Regions from separate parts of the Cobetia sp. MC34 genome, predicted to be linked through region 2. Evidence: riboswitches for the same ligand, from Rfam matches in the RefSeq annotation. Region 2 holds a riboswitch; the other holds the start of a gene.
The links. Region 2 has a riboswitch for thiamine pyrophosphate ahead of thiC (phosphomethylpyrimidine synthase ThiC). Riboswitches for the same ligand answer to the same signal wherever they lie in the genome.
Positions count from the first base shown of each region.

Region 1 (3,959 bases), on a different contig from region 2:
GCGATCGACTGGATGTCGCTGTCGGCGCGCACCACCACCACATTCAGCGGCGTGGCGACCAGGGTGCCGATACGCACCAGCGGCAGGCCCTGATCGATCTGCAGGTGCAGCTGCGGCTGATAGCTGATGGCGATGTCGACGCGCTCGGCGGCGGCCAGCTTGGGCGGCACGCTCGGATCGGCGGGAGCGATCAGCTCGACATCAAGGCCGTGCTTCTTGAACAGGCCCAGCTCCTGCGCCAGCACCAGTGGGGCGTGGCCGGGGTTGGTGTACCAATCGAGCATGACCTTGAACTGCGTCAATGGCTGCTCGGCGGTAGCAGCGTCCTTGGCAGAGTCATTGGCAACGTCCTTCGAGTCAGCATCAGCGCTCTGTTCGTCGCTGGCGGCTGGCGAGGCATCCGCGGTCGGTTCAGCACCGTTCTTCGCCTGTTCGGCGGCGCCGGCGGTCGCTTCGACGGCTTCCTGGCTTGCCACCGGCGCGGAGGCGGCCGAGTCGCCGTTCACTCCGACTTCGGCCTGCTGAGCGACGATTTCCGGCGCTGACTGGGTGCTGGTGGCGGGTTCTGCGTCGGCGGCGTGGGCCGACATGGCGGTGGCTGGCAGGCTGCTCAGACACAGCGTGGTCAGCAGGGTGGCGAAGGCGGTGGACAGCAGTGAGGCTCGCGGTGAGCGTGTCGGCTGCGTTTTGCGCCGTGGCGCCGATGACGAAAGAGACATGGCGGAGTTCCTTGTGATCACAGGGTAGTGGTGCTGCCGTTCGTGGGCGGCAGTCGTCAGGCTCATGCAATTTGTGTCGAGCGTCGTTGCGTCTTTCGGTAACGCGATTTTGCGATCTTGCGGTCATGCGGTCATGCGGTCATGCAGTGTCTGCCCGGAGCCCTGAACGCCTCAGCTCAGGCGTGTCAGTCGGTCGCGGTGCCAGGGCATCAGGGCGCGCAGCAGCGCATCCAGCGAGAAATAGAGCAGCAGGGAGAAGGCGACCAGCACCAGCAGGGCGGCGAACATCAGGTCGATCTCCATGCGCGCGTTGGCGTTGAGCATCAGATAGCCCAGCCCCTGACTGGCACCGGCCCATTCCCCGATGACGGCGCCGATGGGGGCGGCGGTCGCGGCCATGCGAATGCCGGAGGCCAGTGCCGGCAGCGCGGCGGGCAACTGGATGTGGATCAGTCGGCGCCATGGACTGGCGCCCAGGGTATGGGCAAGATCCAGCCAGCCCTGCTGGGTCTGACGCAGGCCGTCGTAGCCGGTGGAGGCGACCGGGAAGTAGATGATCAGCGTCGCCATCACCACCTTGGACAGCATGTCATAGCCGAGCCACAGCACCAGTAGCGGCGCGATCGCGAACAGCGGTATCACCTGGCTGATCAGCAGCATCGGCAGCAGCGTGCGGCGCAGGCGGGGAATGAAGGCCAGCGCCAGCGCGGTGGCAAGGCCGAGCAGAATGCCCAGCACCAGCCCGGCCAGTATCTCGCTGATGGTGACGCCAGCGTGATGGGCCAGCAGCGGCGCCTTCTGGATCAGCACCTCGAGCACGGCCTGCGGCGTGGGCAGAATGTAGGGCGGTACGGCGGTGACGGCAATGATCAGCTGCCAAAGCCCCAGCAGGAGCAGCGCGCTGATGACGAGGTGACGCATGGCGTGCAGACGTTTCATGCGGCCTCCTCGCTATCACGCAGGCGGGCGATCAGTTGCGCCTGCGCCGGTGGCAGGGCCGGGTCATCCAGCGGCACCGGGCGTGCGGCGCCAAGCCCCGGCAGGCGTTCCAGCTCGGCGCCGTGGCCCGGGAGGCTCGACGGGCGCAGCACCAGCAGTTGATCGGCGAGGCGCAATGCCTCCAGCGGGTCATGGGTCACCATCAGGACGGTGCGGCCCTTGAGCAGGCGGCTGGCCAGATCGTGCAGCTCCAGACGGGTGATGGCATCCACCGCCGAGAACGGCTCGTCCATCATCACGACCGGCGCCTGCTGGTAGAGCGTGCGGGCGAGGGCGACGCGCTGGCGCTGACCGCCGGAGAGGGCGTCCGGCCAGGCCTGCTCACGGCCCTCAAGCCCGACCGCGGCCAGCAGTTCATGGGCAAGTTCGCGATTGCGCGGCCGCCGGCGCAGGTCATCGCCCAGCCACAGGTTGTCGATGACGCGCCGCCACGGCAGCAGCAGGTCCTGCTGCGCCATCCAGGCCACGCGGTCGGTCAGCGGCTGTCCGTCATCGGTGGCGAGGTCGAGCTGGTGGAGGTCTGACATCTCCAGACCGGCCAGCAGGCGCAGCAGCGAACTCTTGCCGCAGCCGGAGCGCCCCAGCAGTGCCGTCCAGCTACCGGCTTCCAGACGCGCGGAGATATCGCGGAACAGCGTGTGGCCGGCGTAATCGATTCGTGCGTTGTTGAGGGTGAGTCCCAGCGACACAGGCAATTCCGTGGTCAGGCGGCGTGCCGGCAGGAGGAAGCAGGTGACGCGCCGTGCAGGGCGCGCGTCGGGGATTCCCTCCGCCGGTATCAACCGGATCAGGTTCCAGGGGTTGTCGCGCGACGTATCGCTGCGGCTCTCAGCCCATCCTCGGGCACCCCCATCCAGGCCGACAGTGTAACGTCACTGTCTTGCCGGTGTCTTGTCCGACGCGGGTCAGGGGGCGGGTCAGGTGGGCGGGTCAGGTGGGCAGGGCAGAGGTGGCGTGCGAAACGGACTATGCCGATGTGCCACGCCTTGGGTATGCTGAGGATTACTGTAACAAGACGTGTAGCCCAAGGAGATCATCATGCCCGACACACCGGATCTCTCGACCTGTTCCAGTTATCCCGTTCCCCCACGGCGGCCGAGCACGGCTGAGGCCGTGGGCGAGCCGCGTCCCGTGCCCAGGGGCTGGCCCGAGGAGTCACTGACCCGACGGCTCTCGACCTATCTGGGCCAACCGCTCGAACCGCTGGCACTCGCCTGGCCGGATAGCGCCAACTGGCTATGGCGCCAGCGTGGCGGCACGCCCGGCCTCATCAAGCTGGCGCGCACCGGCCCAGACCATGACCCCTTCTGGCGCGCCATGCGCGGGGTCTTCGGCGCAGATCGCTGGGCGACGCCGGAGGGCCTGACGCGACTGGCGGGCGCCTTGCCCGCGCGTCTGCCGATTCCGCCACTGCCCCTGACCTTTCTGGGGCGTCTCGATGGCGCGCCCATCTGGCACCTGCCGTGGTCCAGCGGGCAGCCGAGTGATCTCAGCATCACCTTCTGTGAGCTGCTCGGCGACCAGCTCGGTCGCCTGCATCAGGATACGGTGTCGGGCTTCGGTCAGCCGCTGGCGCAGTCGATGCCGTTATTGCACTGGAATACCCGCGTCACGCGCTTTCTCGCCCATCACCCGCGTCGCGCGGAGCTTGGCACGCTGCTCAAGCGCACCTTCCCGGCACCGACTCGCGCGGTGTGGTGTCTGCCGGACATGCGCGCCGATCAATATCTGTGCGCCGCCACTGGCTGGGTATGGAGCGATTGGGAAGCGCTGGTGTGGGCGCCGATCGAGTTCGACTGGGCGCTGGTGGAGTTGCTGCTGGAAACGCCGGAGCAGCGTCAGGCCTTCATGAAGGGCTATTCGCGCCATGGGCGCATGATCGATCTCGATGGCCAGCGTGAGCTGTGTCGTGCGCTGTTGTGGGCGATGGAGGCCTTCGGTCCGCGGTCCTATGCTGAGCTTGCGGCAGCCCCTGCCTGGGTCTCGCCGCGCAGCCTGGCGTGAAATCCGCGTGCTGCACGCTGCAAGTACATGAAAGGTGTGAAATTTCTCTGCAGCCCCATCGCTAACATGGAATACTGTGGGTGAGTCGTCATGGACGTCACTCGAGATCTGATGTAGGGCTTGGCGGGGGAGCACTCGTGGTAGAGAACCTGAATTATTATTTCTTGCTGGCAGGCACGCTGATCGCCTTGAGCGTGTTGGCCAGCCGCGTCTCGGCGCGTCTTGGCATGCCGCTGC
Region 1 is NZ_JADPPY010000013.1:74,255-78,213, forward strand. It holds gene IZU87_RS09230 (ABC transporter substrate-binding protein) at 1-719, opposite strand, end outside; gene IZU87_RS09235 (ABC transporter permease) at 891-1,658, opposite strand; gene IZU87_RS09240 (ABC transporter ATP-binding protein) at 1,655-2,407, opposite strand; TPP riboswitch at 2,466-2,579, opposite strand; gene IZU87_RS09245 (phosphotransferase family protein) at 2,757-3,722, shown strand; gene IZU87_RS09250 (potassium/proton antiporter) at 3,860-3,959, shown strand, end outside.
Region 1: another riboswitch for thiamine pyrophosphate. It lies ahead of IZU87_RS09240 (ABC transporter ATP-binding protein); the one in region 2 lies ahead of thiC (phosphomethylpyrimidine synthase ThiC).

Region 2 (3,959 bases):
AACTGGTCTTCCCAGCGGAACTCGAAGCGCGCCTTGGAGAGCGCATTGTCACGGCGTTGCGCGCCCGGGTGGCCCTTGGCCAGATCGGCGGCATGCGCGGCGATCTTGTAGGTGATGATGCCGGTCTTGACGTCGTCCTTGTTGGGCAGGCCCAGGTGCTCCTTGGGGGTCACGTAGCAGAGCATGGCGCAGCCGAACCAGCCGATCATCGCGGCGCCGATGCCGGAGGTGATGTGGTCGTAGCCCGGGGCGATGTCGGTGGTCAGCGGGCCGAGGGTGTAGAAGGGCGCCTCGTCACACTCGCTGAGCTGCTTGTCCATGTTTTCCTTGATCAGGTGCATCGGCACGTGACCCGGGCCTTCGATCATGACCTGGACATCGTGCTGCCAGGCGATCTTCGTCAGCTCGCCGAGCGTCTCGAGCTCACCGAACTGGGCGGCGTCATTGGCATCGGCCACGGAGCCCGGGCGCAGGCCATCGCCCAGTGACAGGCTGATGTCGTAGGCCTTGCAGATCTCGCAGATGTCCTCGAAGTGGCGATAGAGGAAGCTTTCCTCGTGATGCGCCAGACACCACTTGGCCATGATCGAGCCGCCGCGCGAGACGATGCCGGTCACGCGGCTGGCGGTCAGCGGCACATAGCGCAGCAGGACGCCGGCGTGGATGGTGAAGTAGTCGACGCCTTGCTCGGCCTGCTCGATCAGCGTGTCGCGGAAGATCTCCCAGTCGAGGTTCTCGGCCACGCCATCGACCTTCTCCAGCGCCTGATAGATCGGCACCGTGCCGATGGGCACGGGAGAATTGCGCAGAATCCATTCACGGGTCTCGTGGATGTTGGCGCCGGTCGAGAGGTCCATCACGGTGTCGGAACCCCAGCGGATCGCCCAGGTCATCTTGTCGACCTCTTCCTCGATGGAGGAGGTGACCGCCGAGTTGCCCAGGTTGCCGTTGACCTTCACCAGGAAGTTGCGGCCGATGATCATCGGCTCGCTTTCCGGGTGATTGATGTTGGCGGGAATGATGGCGCGGCCGCGTGCGACTTCCTCACGCACGAATTCGGCGGTGATCTCGTCGGGCAGGTTGGCGCCGAAGCTGTGGCCTGGGTGCTGATGGCCCAGAATGCTCTCGACGGATTCGCTGCCCTGATATTCCTCACGCAGCGCGATACGTCGCTGATTCTCGCGAATCGCGATGTATTCCATCTCCGGGGTGATGATGCCCTGGCGCGCATAGTGCAGCTGGGTGACATTCTTGCCCGGCAGGGCACGACGCGGGCGATGGTCCAGCTCGAAGCGCAGTGACGACAGGCGCAGGTCGGCCTGGCGCACGCGGCCATATTCACTGCTCAGCTGATTGAGCTGTTCGGTATCACCGCGCTCCTCGATCCACTGCTCGCGCAGCGGCGCCAGACCCCGGCGGATATCGATCTCGACCGCCGGATCGGTATAGGGGCCGGAGGTATCGTAGACGACGATAGGCGGGTTCTCTTCCAGGCCGCTGGAGGTCTGGGTCGGCGAGCAGCCGATCTCGCGCATGGGCACGCGGATGTCCGAGCGGGAGCCTTCGATATAGATCTTGCGCGAGCCGCTCAGCGGCGCGATGGCGGCGGCGTCGACCTGTGCTTCGCTGGCGAGGTGGCGGCTGCCATCCTTGCGACCGGCACGCGCGCGTACCTTGGGGGCAGACTCAGGCTGCGAGGCGAGAGGTGACTCGGCGGCGTTGGTGGCTTGCGGGTCTTGTGTCGTCGGGGCAGAGCTCATGCAGGTCTCCTCAAAGGGCGACGTCACGGCTGACGTCATCATGGGAAGACCGTGCGCAGGGAGAGGATGGTCGTCGCCGACTCCTTGCCAGCAGGTGGCCCGGGAGCGAGGCGGCCGCGCGCAGCGGCTGGCCATCAGCTTGATTCCTACGCCGGTCCTAACCGGTTCAGGTTCCACGGGACCCCTTGCTGGCAAGCTCGCGCGTCAGGGCGGCGAAGCATGCATGCAGGATCTCAGCCGGTTCCACCGGCACCCCGTCAAGCGTGTGCAGATTTCAATGCGAGAGGGTGTTGCCCGAAGCGTCAGGCTTGCCACGGGGAGCATTCTCGCATCCAGGCTCTGTTGGCCTGTCAGTCGTGCCATCCATGGGGATGGCGCCATCCCGAGCGGCTCATGGCGAGCGCCGGGACGTCAGTCTGTCATGACTCAAGCGCGATCGAGGCCCATCTGCCAGAAGTCGATCTCGAGTCGCGTGGCGTCCCGGAAGACATCGACCAGTTCACCCAATCGACGCTCCGAGACCTCCGAGAGTCGTGCATCCAGCCATTCGCGCTCGGCTTCGACGGCTTCCTTGAAGTCATCGCTTGAGTACATCGCGATCCAGTCCGCGTATGGGTTGTTCTCGATCTCGGTGGTGTCCTGATCGAGCAGCCACTCGGCGATCTCGCCGTAGCCGATCAGGCAGGGCGCGAGCGCCACGTGCAGATCGAGCAGGTCGCCGCGCTGGCCGCAATCGAGCACGTAACGGGTATAGGCCAGGGTGGCGCGGGATTCCGGCAGCTCGCTCAGGTCATCCTCGCTGATGCCCCACTCGCTGCAGTAGCCGATATGCAGATCGAGCTCGGTATTGAGGATGGTGTCGAGACTGGCCGTGGCCTGACGCAGCTCCGCGAGGGTGCGGCTCTTGTAGGCGGCCAGCGCCCAGGCACGCGCGAAGTGGATCAGGAACAGGTAGTCCTGCTGCAGGTAATGGCGGAAGGACTCCTCCGGCAGACGACCTTCGCCCAGCTGGCGAACGAAGTCGTGCTCGAGATAGTCACGCCATTCCTCGGCGCAGGCACTGGTCAGGTCGTTGAAACTAGGCATGACGCATCCCTCGGTGAGCGTGCTGACGACCCGTGATGTGGCGGCAGGTCTCTGGCGCAAGCGTGGCCAGTACCGGAACAGGAGCAGGGGAAAAGCGGGGGAGGTGCCGACAGTCACCGTGAGAAAGTGGTGACGATATCGAGTGGCATCGCTTCGCGCTTGATCCCTACGCCGGTACTAGCCGGATCAGGTTCGGCGGGATCGTCATTCACGCAAGGACATCGCCTGCGCATGACATCTCAGCCGGTCTTACCGGCACCCCGTCAAGCTGTGACATATGAGTCACGATGCATCGAGTGTAACAGCCCTGCGGCGCAGAAGAAGGGCAGTGTGAGCAAAAATGCATACGACTTTGGGAGGCATGCCGAACGTGTGAAGAGCCTCAAGCGGGCTTATAAAGAGCCTCAGACGGGCTTGTGATGAGCCTCAAGCGGGTTTGTAGAAAGCCGTGAGCGGGTTCATGGAAAGTCTCAAGCGGCAAGGTCGGCCATGAGCGCCGGCAGGTGGCGCGACAGGCGCGCAAGGTCACGCGGCTCATCGACATCCCAGCTGGTCGGCAGGCAAGCGGCCGTTCTCCCGGCCCGTGCCAGCAACGCCAGGGTGTCCCGGCAGACATGGGCATGACTCCAGCGGGGCAGCAGAAAGGCTTGCGGGCAGGGCGCCTTGAGGCCGATCAAGCCATAGCCGCCATCGTCGGTGGGCTGCAGCACCGCGTCGTGAGTGCGCAGTCTGTGGGCTGCCTCGCGCAGGCGCTGGCTGTCCAGTGCCGGCAGGTCGGAGCCCATCAGCAATACCGGCCCCTCGGGCAGATGTCGGGCCATGGCCCGGGACATTCGCTCACCGAGCTCCCCCTGCGGCTGTACCTCGAAGGTGAGGTCGGCAGAGGCATCGACAACGCTTCGCAGCCGGGCTTCCAGCGCTGCCCGCAGAGCCGCCTGTTCAGGTGCCTGACTCGACGGCTCGGCAGCGGGCGTCAGCATCACCACGACCTTGCCGAGGCGCGCGGCGCAGGCGTGGTCAACGATATGGCTCAGCATCCGCGCATAGAGTCGAGCTGCGCCCTCGGGGCCGAGTGCGGGGATCAGGCGTGTCTTGCAGTGGCCGGCGATGGGC
Region 2 is NZ_JADPPY010000011.1:101,223-105,181, reverse strand. It holds gene thiC (phosphomethylpyrimidine synthase ThiC) at 1-1,760, opposite strand, end outside; TPP riboswitch at 1,887-2,027, opposite strand; gene tenA (thiaminase II) at 2,187-2,846, opposite strand; TPP riboswitch at 2,993-3,119, opposite strand; gene IZU87_RS08300 (TIGR04282 family arsenosugar biosynthesis glycosyltransferase) at 3,317-3,959, opposite strand, start outside.